One region of the Pantoea dispersa genome, then DNA from elsewhere that is predicted to be linked to it. Evidence: predicted binding sites of a transcription regulator. Region 1 holds the regulator's gene; each other region holds the start of a gene.
What was found. Region 1 encodes ArgR, which controls arginine synthesis, uptake and breakdown. Its sites were predicted from a motif close to ANTGAATAAAAATACANT; they were not measured.
Positions count from the first base shown of each region.

Region 1 (4,559 bases):
CTCTGCAGTCAGGTGATAGCTGTCACCGGTGCGCGCTTCAATCACTTTATACGCGCTGGCACCCTGCTCATCGGCTTTCTGAGAAAGCTGAGCGCGGTAATCCATAGGTGAGCCGCCTGTTCCGCTAACGGTAATAGTCTGGCCGGTAGATTGCAGATTCTGCGCGGATTCATCCGTTACCAGTTGGGCAGCCGAAGCGCCAAAAGCGAACAGAGAAAGCAGCGTAGCGGTTGCGATGGTTGTTTTGATTTTCATAATTCGTCTCCTCATTAGAATCAACAACCTGCGGCACGAAGAGGGTAAGCGGGTCGTCGATCTTCTCCCGGCGACTGCATAACGCCGGATCGATAGTTAAAGTTTATTTGTACAGTTCAGCCGTCACGTGGAAGGTGTTGTCCTGATTGTTCTCAATGATGCGGTAATGGCTGGCACCCTGAGCATCGGCTTTCTGGGACAGTTCCTGACGGATATTGGTCTGGTCGCCATCGACGCCGCTCACGCTAATGGTCTGATTCAGTGGCTGCAGATTTTCAGCCTGGGTGTTGGTTACCAGGGTGGCAGCACTGGCGCCAAAAGACAGAACGGAAGCCAGACTCAGTACAGCAATAGATAATTTGGTTTTCATGATTCACTCTCCTGAAATGGGGTGGGCAACCTGAGAGGCAAACGCCTCTCAAACGGGTCGCCGTTCACACTGCATCTTGTTCCGGCAAACTTATTTATAAAGTTCCGCGGTTGCGTGGTAGCTGTTGTCGTTATAAGCCTCAACAACGCGATAGGCTTTAGCACCTTGCGCTTCAGCTTTGGCGTTCAGCTGCTGATGGATATCCATCGGTGAGCCGCCAATGCCGCTGACGCTGATGGTGCCGACCGGCTGCAGGTTCGCTGCCTGTTCGGCGTTGATAGAATCTGCGGCGAAAGCACCAAATGACAGGGCAGATAGAACACTCAGGGTGGCGATAGTAGTTTTAACGTTCATGGTATTTTTCCTCGTCTTCTGTTTTTCTCTTTTTGATTTCGTGTGATTTGCATCACGAAAAGAAGTATAGATCTAATCACCCATGAAATTAATATCCCGCTAATAATGATTGGTTGTAATTCTTTATCCTTATGGCACATTTTTATAACGCAAAGTTATTAAAACCGCCTGGATCTTAACCAGGAGGGTGTATTTCCATTCAAAAACAATGATCTGCATCAAATTATCTTTTTGTGCGAAACAATGTGGTTGATCAAGCTGGCTTCGCGCTAAAAGCAAGAGATAACCGCTAAGCACTAATTGTAAAGCAGCGTAAAATAGCGCAAAGGGTTAAGCAGGCGAAAAGGTCGTACCAATACTTTCGCGTATTGAGAACCCGGCGGAATATGGCTAAGCGATTATTTTGTAAGGTGTTGGCGATAAAACAGCGGGAGAAACGCGGGCGGGCAGGCAAGGTTACCGGCAGGTGAACCGCCGGTAACATACAGGGTTTTATAGTTCCTGTTCGAATAACACCAGCACGGCGTCATACAGCTGCTTAACCGTAAAGGCGCGCGCTGGCGTAATAAAGATGGTGTCGTCACCGGCGATGGTGCCGAGAATGCCTTCGGCTTTGCCGAGGGAGTCGAGCAGGCGGGCGATCAGCTGGGCTGCGCCCGGGCTGGTATGAATCACTACCAGCGCATCGTTATAGTCGATATCCAGCACCAGATTCTTCAGCGGACTGGTGGTGGTAGGCACGCCCAGTTCGGCAGGCAGGCAGTACACCATCTCCATTTTGGCGTTACGCGTGCGCACCGCGCCAAACTTGGTCAGCATACGAGAAACTTTTGACTGGTTGATGTTGCCGAAGCCGTCTTCCTGCAGCGCCTGGACAATTTCGCCCTGAGAGCTGAACTTTTCTTCTTTCAGTAAGGCTTTGAACGCCTTTATCAGATCGTCTTGTTTAGATGGGTTTCGCATAAGCTACCAATAAAAGAGGGTTGCAGCAGGCAACAGGCCCGTCGCAGATAAATTATTATGCATTTAGATGAATTTTTATGCAATAAGCGGATGCGTGAATTCACGGCATGCGCGTGTGGGGCGGACATGATAACAGAGTTTTATCCTGCACCAAAATCGCGCGCTGGCGCGCAAAGCGAAGGTTGCAAAGTTGTTATATTATTGAAGTGGTAACAACAAAACGATGATCATTGCCGTCCATAGTCTTCTGGCTGCGACTGGATCATTCAGGCGACTTCTGAAGTGGAGATGTCTCGGGAGCCGATTGCGGCGTAATGTTATTGCGCGACAGGTGTGTCGCTATCGCCTGAGAAGTTGATTAAACTCGTAACCTGATGGATTTCCGGCATATCTCTGCCCCACCTTAATAAGGAGTTCAGGATGAAAGTTGCCGTTCTCGGTGCAGCTGGTGGTATTGGCCAGGCACTCGCTCTGCTGCTCAAGACCCAATTACCCGCAGGTTCAGCCCTCTCACTGTATGACATTGCCCCGGTGACACCAGGCGTCGCGGTTGATCTCAGTCACATTCCTACCGCCGTGAAAGTCGAAGGGTTCAGTGGCGAAGATGCGACGCCGGCTCTGCACGGCGCCGATGTGGTGCTGATCTCGGCCGGTGTGGCACGCAAACCTGGCATGGACCGCGCCGATCTGTTTAACGTCAACGCCGGTATCGTGCGTAACCTGATTGAACAGGTGGCGACCACCGCGCCAAAAGCGCTGATTGGCGTCATCACTAACCCGGTAAATACCACGGTGGCGATTGCCGCCGAAGTGCTGAAAAAAGCCGGGGTGTACGATAAAAACCGGCTGTTTGGCGTCTCAACGCTGGATGTGATTCGCGCCAACACCTTTGTCGCTGCCCTGAAGGGCAAACAGCCTACGGAGATTGAAGTGCCGGTGGTCGGCGGACATTCAGGCGTGACCATTCTGCCGCTGCTGTCGCAGGTTAAAGGCGTCAGCTTCAGCGAGCAGGAGATCGCCGACCTGACGAAACGTATTCAGAATGCCGGTACCGAAGTGGTGGAAGCCAAAGCCGGTGGCGGCTCGGCGACGCTGTCGATGGGCCAGGCGGCGGCGCGCTTTGGTCTGTCGCTGATTCGTGCACTGCAGGGCGAAGCCAATGTCGTAGAGTGCGCCTATGTGGAAGGCGACGGCGAGTACGCGCGCTTCTTCTCGCAGCCGCTGCTGCTGGGCAAAAACGGTATCGCCGAACGCCGTCCGCTCGGGCCGCTCAGTGATTTCGAACAGCAGGCGCTCAACGGCATGCTGGAGACGCTGAAAAAAGATATCGCGCAGGGCGAAGAGTTTGTGAAGTAACCCGCGCGTAAAGAAAAAACGCCCGGCGCATGCCGGGCGTTTTGTTTTACAGGCCACCGGATTTGAAAGTCCGGCTGGCAGCCGAACCGTTGCTGGCCGGCGTTTTGCGCCCCAGCGTTTCCATCCGTACCTGGAACGGCGGGAACGGCATCTCAATGCCATGCTCTTCAAAGCCGCACAGAATCAGCTGATGCAGCTCATGACGCAGCGGCATACGATGGCCCATCTCCGCCGCGTGCACGCGCAGCTCAAACAGCTGAATGCCCTGCTGCAGGTCCACCAGAAACACATCCGGCGCCGGCATATCCAGTACGTAGGTGCAGCGATCGGCCGCCTGCTTCAGGATGGTCGTCACCTCTTCGCTGTTAACGTGGGCCGGTGCCGGAATGGTCAGCACCACGCGCGTCACCGAATCCGACAGCGACCAGTTGACGAACTGCTCGGTGATAAAGGCCTTGTTCGGCACGATAATCTCTTTGCGGTCCCAGTCGGTAATGGTGGTGGCGCGGGTGTTGATGCGGGTGATGCTGCCGGTCAAATCGCGAATGGTCACGGTATCGCCGATACGAATTGGTTTCTCAAACAGGATGATCAGACCGGAGATAAAGTTGGCAAAGATCTCCTGCATCCCAAAGCCCAGCCCCAGACCCAGCGCCGCTACCAGCCACTGCAGTTTTGACCACTCCACGCCAATAATCGAGAAGCCAATCAGACCGCCGACCAGCATCAGCGCGTATTTGGTCAGGGTGGTAATGGCGTAACCGGTGCCGGGCGACAGGCTGAGGTGCTGCAGCAGCGCCAGCTCCAGCAGCGCCGGCATATTACGCACCAACTGGGTGGTAATGATAAAGATCAGGATGGCGATCAGCACGGCACCCAGCGTAATGGGCTGTACGCTCTCGACACCCTGCACCGTGGTGCTGGCATCCCACAGCGGAATGTTGTCGAGGAAGCTGAACGCGGAGTGGATCTCAGACCACAGCACAATCACTGACACCAGTGCAACCAGCGTCAGAATCGAGCGGACCAGCCGCAGCGACTGCGCGCTAATCGCATCCAGATCGATAATCGGCTCTTCGACTTCCACGGTATCGGTGCTGACGGCAGACTGCTGCTCTTTTTCCTCTTCGCTGCGCGCGCGGTTGGCCAGCATATCGGCACGACGCTGGCGCGCGCGGTCAAAAGCGATGCGGCGGCGCTGAATCAGCATCCAGCGGCGAATGATGTGGTAAATCACCAGCAGGAAGAACCAGATGCCGAC
Region 1 covers NZ_CP082346.1:382,948-387,506, forward strand. Annotated here, with positions in the region: gene yhcN (peroxide/acid stress response protein YhcN) at 1-255, opposite strand, end outside; gene K7H94_RS01850 (YdgH/BhsA/McbA-like domain containing protein) at 359-625, opposite strand; gene yhcN (peroxide/acid stress response protein YhcN) at 716-979, opposite strand; gene argR (transcriptional regulator ArgR) at 1,472-1,942, opposite strand; gene mdh (malate dehydrogenase) at 2,363-3,298, shown strand; gene mscM (miniconductance mechanosensitive channel MscM) at 3,345-4,559, opposite strand, start outside.

Region 2 (4,559 bases), 530 kb from region 1:
TAAACTGTACGTTGCCGTAGCTGTCGGTGCCTTCCATCTGATAGGCGTTCAGGCCGAACTGGCGCAGCTGACGCGTATCGGCGCCGGAGAGCAGCCAGTTCTGAATCGCACTGTAAGTGCCGAGGTTGCGGCCATACAGACCGGACGACGCCGACTGGATCTGCTGCACCTGCAGGCCGAAATCACGGCCATTGACCGGACGCCCTTTGGCGTTCGGCTCATTCACCAGCCCGAGCGGTTGCTCCAGCTTGCCATCAATATATTGCTGACCGCGATCGGTCGGCTTAGAGCTACAACCGGCTAACAGCGCCAGAAATGCGCCAGTAAGTGCATACTTCGCCCAATGTCCTTTCATTACCTTCTCTTTTTAAGCTGGTTGTTTGCACGGCGACGATAGCAAAGGGGCAGACAGAATGAAATCTGCCGCAGGCTAGTGCGCTCACATCTGTATAATAAATCGCCCAATGGCCAAATAATTCAGCAACTGTTTGTCTATTTAGCGCTTTAACGCAAAAAAGGGGTTGCATCATCATACGCCCGGTGTATAGTGCGCATCCACGGACGCGGGGTGGAGCAGCCTGGTAGCTCGTCGGGCTCATAACCCGAAGGTCGTCGGTTCAAATCCGGCCCCCGCAACCAATTCTTCGTGATGAAGAGACAATGTGGCAAGTCGCTTAGCGCGACAGACGGACGCGGGGTGGAGCAGCCTGGTAGCTCGTCGGGCTCATAACCCGAAGGTCGTCGGTTCGAATCCGGCCCCCGCAACCAATTGTCTTAACGAAGAATACAATGTGCAAAGTCGCTCAGTGCGACAGACGGACGCGGGGTGGAGCAGCCTGGTAGCTCGTCGGGCTCATAACCCGAAGGTCGTCGGTTCGAATCCGGCCCCCGCAACCACTTCTTCTGCGGAAGAACATCACAACACCCTGACGGGTGTTTTTTTGTTTCTGCGCCCGGTAAAAAGCGGCATCGCTGCCGCCCTGCCCTAACGCCGTGCCAGCACGCCGCCTTTGTCAAAATACGCCTTAATACCGTGCAGAATGGCTTCCGCCACCTGATGCTGATAGCGCGGGGTACGCAGCTTCCGCTCCTCTTCGACGTTACTGATAAACGCCGTTTCCACCAGAATCGACGGAATATCCGGCGCTTTCAGCACCGCAAAGCCGGCCTGATCCACCGTGCGTTTATGCAGGTGGTTAATGTGGCCCATGCGCGTCAGCACTTCTTTGCCAAACTTCAGACTGTCGCTGATGGTCTGCCGCTGCACCATATCGAACATGGTGTGGTCGAGATAGCGATCGCCGCTCATGCTGACCCCGCCGATCAAATCCGCTTCGTTCTGCGTCTGGGCGAGAAAGCGCGCGGCGGCCGAGGTTGCGCCGCTGGTGGAGAGCGCGAAGACCGAAGAGCCGCGCGCCGCCCGGCTGGTAAAGGCGTCGGCGTGAATTGAGACAAACAGATCGGCGCGCTGCTTGCGCGCTTTCGCGACCCGCACGCGCAGCGGTATAAACACATCTTCGTTGCGCGTCATGTAAGCCTTCATATTACGTTCTTTGTCGATCAGCGCTTTCAGATAGCGTCCAATCTTCAGCACGATATCTTTCTCGCGCGTTTTGTACTTGCCGTGCGCGCCGGGATCTTCCCCGCCGTGACCGGGATCGATCATGATAATAATCGGTCGATCGCGCCCGGCTTTACCCGGTAGCGGCGCCTGCGCCGGTTGATCGCGCTCCAGTTCGCCCTGGTTGTAATCCTTCAGTAACGCCAGCAGCGGATCCTCTTCCTGTGACGACTGGCTGGGATAGAGATCGACCACCAGCCGGTGGCGAATACCGGCGACCGGATCGAGGGTGAAGGTTTTCGGCGCCACGCTGCGCTTCAGCTCCAGCACCACGCGCACCGTGGTGGGATCGAACTGACCGACACGCGCGGTTTTAATGTAGGGATCGTCCACCCGCACCAGCTTATCAATGCCTTTCAGCGCGCTGTTGATATGCAGGTTCTGGATATCGATCACCAGCCGTTCGGGATTGCTCAGCGTGAACTGCTTATAGTGCAGCGCGACGTTGGATTCCAGCGTCACGCGCGAGTAAGTCGAGGATGGCCAGATGCGCACGGCCACAATGTGCTGACTGGCCGCAAAACCGCTGCGCGTCACGCTCAGCAACCACAGCGCACCTGCGCCCTGTAAAAGTCGTCTTCGGGTAAAAGCTTCGGACATGCCGCTCCAGCTACTGTGTTATGTCTAAAAAATCGTCAGTTGACGAGCAGAAGGCGAAAACTTTATTCAATGAGGAATGTCTTGTCTTGCCGGAAAAACCAGATAATGCAGTCTGTTAGCGTGGCTTGCATCAGGAAAATCGTAAAGTAACGTCAGGTCCGATGCTTGCAAAAAGTGGCGAAAGAGCATAAAAATACATAAATTTCGAATAACCATTCACAGAGGGTTTGCCGTGAAGGAACGCAGTACCGAACTGGTTCAGGGTTTTCGCCATACCGTTCCCTATATTAATGCCCACCGTGACAAGACGTTTGTCATCATGCTGGGTGGCGAGGCCATCGAGCATGAGAACTTCTCCAGCATCGTTAACGATATCGGCCTGTTGCATAGTCTCGGCATTCGCCTGGTGGTGGTTTATGGCGCGCGGCCGCAGATCGATGCCAGCCTCGCGCAGCAGCAGCTGGAGCCGATTTATCACAAACACACGCGCGTGACTGATGCCCAATCGCTGGAGCTGGTGAAGCAGGCGGCCGGGCGTTTACAGCTCGATATTACGGCGCGTCTGTCGATGAGCCTGAATAATACGCCGCTGCAGGGCGCGCATATTAATGTGGTGAGCGGTAACTTCATCATCGCTCAGCCGCTGGGCGTGGATGACGGCGTCGATTACTGCCACAGCGGCCGCATCCGCCGCATTGACGAAGAGGCGATCCATCGTCAGCTGGATAACAATGCCATTGTGCTGCTGGGGCCGGTGGCGGTCTCGGTGACCGGCGAAAGCTTTAACCTGACCTCGGAAGAGGTGGCGACGCAGCTGGCGATCAAGCTAAAAGCCGAGAAGATGATCGGTTTCTGCTCCGAACAGGGTGTAACCGACCGCGAAGGCACCATCATTTCCGAGCTGTTCCCGAACGAGGCGCAGACGCGGATTGATGAAATGGAGAGCGACGGTGATTTTCTCTCCGGCACCGTGCGCTTCCTGCGTGGCGCGGTCAAAGCCTGCCGCAGCGGCGTGCGCCGCAGCCATCTGATCAGCTATCAGGAAGATGGCGCACTGCTGCAGGAGCTGTTCTCGCGTGACGGTATCGGTACGCAGATTGTCATGGAGTCGGCCGAGCAGATTCGCCGCGCCAACATCAACGACATCGGCGGGATTCTCGAACTGATTCGTCCGCTGGAGCAGCAGGGCATTCTGGTGCGCCGTTCACGCGAGCAGCTGGAGATGGAGATCGACAAATTCACCATTATTCAGCGCGACAATATGACCATCGCCTGCGCAGCGCTCTATCCGTTCCCGGACGAGCAAATCGGCGAGATGGCCTGCGTGGCGGTGCACCCCGACTATCGCAGCTCGTCACGCGGCGAGCTGCTGCTGGAGCGCGTAGCGCTGCAGGCGCGGCAGATGGGGCTGAAGAAGCTGTTCGTGCTGACCACGCGCAGCATCCACTGGTTCCAGGAGCGCGGCTTCACGCCGGTGGATATTGAGTCGCTGCCTGAAAGCAAAAAGCAGATGTACAACTATCAGCGTCGTTCCAAAGTGCTGATGGCAGACTTACGCTAAGCGTCAGCGCACCTTACGCGCCGCTGAGGGAAAGTCCCCGCGGCGGCGCAATCATCTACCCTCTTCTCCCCCTAAGCGATCCAGCAGCCCGCTGCGCCGCTGCGTGCGCAGCTGCACCGCGCGCCGGAACACCGCTTCATCACTGAACAGCGTCAGCTGGCTGCGCGCCCGGGTAATAGCCGTGTAAATCAGCTCGCGCGTCAGTACCGGCAGGAACTGAGCCGGCATCACCAGCGCGGTGTGGTCAAACTCCGAACCCTGTGATTTGTGCACCGTCATCGCCCATGCCGTGTCATGGGCCGGCAGGCGACTTGGCTGTACCGCTTTGATGCTGCCATCAGGCAGCGGGAAAAACACCTTGAGCAGCCCTTCCTCATCGAACAGCGTAATGCCGATGTCACCATTGAACAGGCCGAGCGCGCTGTCGTTACGCGTCACCATCACCGGACGCCCCTGATACCAGCGGCTGCCTCCTGCCGGACGCCGAATCAGCTGCAGCTGCATCAGCTTGTGCTCAATACGCTGATTGAGCCCCTGCACGCCAAATGGCCCTTCGCGCAGGGCGCACAGCAGCTGATAACGGCCAAACGCAGCAATCACCTCGGCTGGTGCGGCACGCTGGTTAATCAGCTGGAGAAATGGCCGATAGCCTTCGGCAATCTGCGTCAGCATCGCCTGATACGCTTCGGCATCGTTGAGCGGCTGGCGCACGATATCACTGAAGCCCGCCTGAAAGGCCGCCTCGACCGCCTGCGCTTCGCCGGCGTTGACCGCCGC
Region 2 covers NZ_CP082346.1:908,045-912,603, reverse strand. Annotated here, with positions in the region: gene mltA (murein transglycosylase A) at 1-355, opposite strand, end outside; tRNA gene K7H94_RS04140 (tRNA-Met) at 563-639, shown strand; tRNA gene K7H94_RS04135 (tRNA-Met) at 692-768, shown strand; tRNA gene K7H94_RS04130 (tRNA-Met) at 821-897, shown strand; gene amiC (N-acetylmuramoyl-L-alanine amidase AmiC) at 986-2,221, opposite strand; gene argA (amino-acid N-acetyltransferase) at 2,454-3,782, shown strand; gene recD (exodeoxyribonuclease V subunit alpha) at 3,834-4,559, opposite strand, start outside.
Region 2: the regulator ArgR is predicted to act here: its motif matches at 2,404-2,421, upstream of argA (amino-acid N-acetyltransferase).

Region 3 (4,559 bases), 280 kb from region 1:
TTTGTTTGGCGCGTTCCACGGGCTCTCCAGCACGCCACCTTCGGTCGAGATGTGCCAGGCGTTCTCATCACGGCTGTAGATTTTTTCCAGCGACGCGGTGGTCGGGATATTGCGCTCTTTCAGGTAATCCAGCAGCGCTTCACGCGAACGCAGGTTCCACTCACGCCATGGCGCCACCACTTTAAGCTGCGGTGCCAGCGCGGTATAGGTGGTTTCGAAACGCACCTGATCGTTGCCTTTACCGGTTGCGCCGTGGCACAGCGCGTCTGCGCCCACTTTCAGCGCCAGTTCAACCTGCGCTTTGGCGATGATAGGACGCGCCATTGAGGTGCCCAGCAGATAGGTGCCTTCGTACAGCGCACCGGTCTGCAGCACCGGGTAAACGTATTCGCTGATAAACTCTTCACGCAGATCGACCACGTGGCACTCAGACGCGCCCGACTGCAGCGCTTTCTTCTCTACGCCTTCCAGATCGGCCGGATCCTGACCAATGTTGGCCACGAACGCCACAACTTCACAACCACCGTAGTTCTCTTTCAGCCAGGGAATGATGGCCGAGGTATCCAGACCGCCCGAGTAAGCCAGAACGATTTTTTTGATGTTTTGCGTGCTCATGTCGTAATCCTTGATTATGCGAGAATCCGGGTGCCAATCGACACGCCGTTGAAAAGGGTTGGCAGCTGTTCAGCATGACGCCAGCTGGCAATATCCACCGGGCGGCCCAGCGTACGCGCCGCGTCGAGCGCCGCATGCACTTTCACAATCATGCCATCGGTAATAATGCCCTGGGCAATCAGCTGCTCGGCTTTGGCTGCGGTCATCTCGGCGATGCGCTGACCTTTGCCGTCGAGAATACCGCTGACGTCTGACAGCAGCACCAGATCGGCACCGATCGTCGCCGCCAGCGCGGTCGCGGCCTGGTCGGCGTTGACGTTCATCAGTTCGCCGCCGTCGGTGATGCCAATCGAGCTGATCACCGGCATATAGCCTGCATCCAGCAGCGTATTGATCAGCTGCGGATTACCCGGCGTGGCGTTGCCAACATGCCCCAGTTCCTCATCGAACTGTGCCACGTTCACCAGGCCGGCATCGCCGAGGCATAAACCCACTGCGCCAATGCCGTACTTCTTCGCCCATGCCAGCAGCGTTTTGTTAGCGGTGCCGGCCAGCGCACCGGTAATAATGTCGATCTGATCGGCTGGCGTCACGCGCAAACCGTTCTTCTTTTTCACCGGCAGCGCCAGTTTCTTCATCAGCTCGTCCACCAGGCAGCCACCGCCGTGGACGATGATCAGCGGACGCTGATACTGCGTGCGGTACGCCAGCAGGGCATCAAACAGACGCGCCAGCGCTTCTTCGCTATCCAGCAGTACGCCGCCCAGCTTAATGATCAGAGGATTGCTCATGGTCAGGTTATCCGTCCGTTAAATCAGAGACAGCGTTTCGGGGAAGCCGAAACGAATATTGAGACACTGCACCGCCTGTGAGGAGGCGCCTTTCAGCAGGTTGTCTTCCGCTGCGACAACAATCAGGTGCTCGCCCTGCACGGCAAAGCCGATATCGCAGAACGGCAGGCCAACCACCGCTTTCAGCGCCGGTACGCCTTTGTCGTACAGCCGCACCAGCGGTTTGTCGTGGTAGGCGCTGTGGAACGCCGCCGCCACATCCTGCTGGCTCACACCGGCGTTCAGACGGCAGGTGATGGTTTCCAGAATGCCGCGCGGGAAATTACCGAGATGCGGCGTGAAGATCACCGGCGTGCCGAGATGGGCCACAATCTCCGGATGGTGACGGTGATTGAAGAGACCGTACGGCTGCAGGCTGACCTCACAGAAGCTGGTGGTGACGCTGGCTTTACGCCCGGCACCGCTGACGCCGCTGGTGGCATTGATGACCGGCCACTGAGCCGGATTAAGCAGGCCAGCCTTAATCAGCGGCTTAAGCGCCAGCTGCGCGGCGGTCGGATAGCAACCCGGCACCGCCACCAGCTGCGCGTCTTTAATCTGCGCGTGGTTCCATTCGGCCAGGCCGTAAACGGCTTTGTCGAGCCACGCCTGGTGCTGATGGCTGAAACCGTAATACTGTTGATAAAAGCCGTCGTCGTTAACGCGGAACGCGCCTGAGAGGTCGAACACCACGCAGCCGGCTTTCAGGAATTCCGGGGCCAGATCGTGGCTGACTTCGTGTGCGGTGGCGAGGAACACCACATCGACCTTGCCGGCCCACTCTGCGGCATCACCCAGCGGCTGCAATGGCAAATCGACCCTGCCTTTCAGCTGCGGATGGAGATCGGAGAGTAACTTTCCGGCATCCGGGCTTTGCGCTGAAACCGCCAAAGCGGTTATGTTCATATGCGGGTGGCGATTCAGGTAGGTGGCAAGCTCTACGCCAGCATAACCACTGGCACCAACGATCAGCGTATTCAACATCAGGCTGTATACCTTATTACAGTCACACGTATCGGGTCGCGGCATTGCCCCGTTGCCCACGATGCCGTTTGCAGTTTTTTTCAGTTCACATGCAGACGACGTTAATGTATTTTTATTCACTATTAATGCATTAATATTGATACATCCTAACCCAGGGACCGTCAACAGTGAAGACAAAAATTCCACCTTTTATCGAACTCTACCGCCAGCTGATTGCAACACCGTCGATCAGCGCCACCGACAGCGCGCTGGATCAGAGCAATGAAACTTTAATCAATTTGCTGGCGGGCTGGTTCCGCGATCTCGGCTTCAGCGTGGAAGTCCAGCCGGTGCCGGGTACACGCCATAAATTCAACCTGCTGGCGCGCAGCGGCAGCGGCGCAGGTGGCCTGCTGCTGGCGGGCCATACCGACACCGTGCCGTACGACGACGGCCGCTGGACGCGCGATCCCTTTACCCTGACCGAACACGACAACAAGCTGTACGGCTTAGGCACCGCCGACATGAAAGGCTTCTTTGCCTTTATTCTTGATGCGCTGCGTGACGTTGACGTGACGAAGCTCGGCAAACCGCTGTACATCCTCGCCACCGCCGATGAAGAGACCACGATGGCCGGCGCGAAATACTTCTCTGAATCGACCCAGCTGCGGCCGGACTGCGCCATCATCGGCGAACCGACATCGCTGAAACCGGTGCGCGCCCACAAAGGCCATCTGTCGCACGCCATCCGCATTCAGGGTCAGTCCGGGCACTCCAGCGATCCGGCGCGCGGCGTGAACGCGATCGAGCTGATGCATGAATCCATTACTCAGCTGATGCAGCTGCGTAATACGCTGAAAGAGCGCTATCACCACGACGGCTTCGCCATTCCGTATCCGACCATGAACTTTGGCCATATCCACGGCGGCGACGCGGCGAACCGCATCTGCGCCTGCTGTGAGCTGCATATGGATATCCGTCCGCTGCCGGGACTGACGCTGAGCGATCTCGACGGTTTACTCAATGAAGCGCTGGCACCGGTGAGCGCGCGCTGGCCGGGCCGTCTGACTGTCGGTGAGCTGCATCCGCCGATTCCCGGTTACGAATGCCCGGCCGATCATGAACTGGTCAAAGTGGTGGAGAAGCTGCTGGGCGTGCCGACAGAAGTGGTGAATTACTGCACCGAAGCGCCGTTTATCCAGCAGTTGTGCCCGACGCTGGTGTTAGGGCCTGGATCCATCAATCAGGCGCACCAGCCAGACGAGTTTATTGATACCGCATTTATTAAGCCGACTCATGCGCTTATCACTCAGGTTGTGCAGCATTTTTGCCATTGATGATTAAAAGATGGGGCATTTCACTGCGAAATCAGCAAATTGCCCCGTCATTATCCGGGATTTGATAATAAGAATAACTTATCCCACCTCCTGTCAATTAAATTCGATGAATTTCCGATAGTTAGCAGCACGATACCGGCAATTTAAGTCAATTGACGAACAGGAAGAACCGTGGCTAGATAAAAGACGATGTTATGCCCGTTGGGTATAGAGGTTTTATATTTAAGACGATAAGGGTGTCAGGGTCACATGAACGAACAATATTCCGCAATGCGAAGTAATGTCAGTATGCTCGGCAAACTGCTCGGGGATACGATAAAGGATGCACTGGGAGAGAACATCCTCGATCGGGTGGAGACCATCCGCAAGCTCTCTAAGTCATCCCGTGCAGGAAATGACACTCATCGTAAGGAACTGCTCTCCACGCTGCAAAACCTGTCTAACGACGAGCTGCTGCCGGTGGCACGCGCGTTCAGCCAGTTCCTTAACCTCACCAACGTGGCAGAACAGTATCAAACCATTTCGCGCAGCGGCGACGGTGCTAACCATCCGGAGCTGCTGAAAAAGACCTTTGAGCGCCTGAAGCAGCAGAGCGATCTCAGCGAGCCGGCCATCCGCCAGGCGATTGAGGAGCTGTCGCTGGAGCTGGTGCTCACCGCCCACCCGACCGAAATTACCCGCCGCACGCTGATCCACAAGCTGGGCGAAGTGAACAGCTGTCTGCAGCAGCTCGACCACAGTGACATCACCGACTACGAACGCAACCAGGTCATGCGCCGTCTGCGTCAGCTGGTGGCGCAGGCGTGGCACACCG
Region 3 covers NZ_CP082346.1:103,245-107,803, reverse strand. Annotated here, with positions in the region: gene K7H94_RS00495 (argininosuccinate synthase) at 1-615, opposite strand, end outside; gene argB (acetylglutamate kinase) at 630-1,406, opposite strand; gene argC (N-acetyl-gamma-glutamyl-phosphate reductase) at 1,425-2,429, opposite strand; gene argE (acetylornithine deacetylase) at 2,597-3,745, shown strand; gene ppc (phosphoenolpyruvate carboxylase) at 3,995-4,559, shown strand, end outside.
Region 3: the regulator ArgR is predicted to act here: its motif matches at 2,533-2,550, upstream of argC (N-acetyl-gamma-glutamyl-phosphate reductase).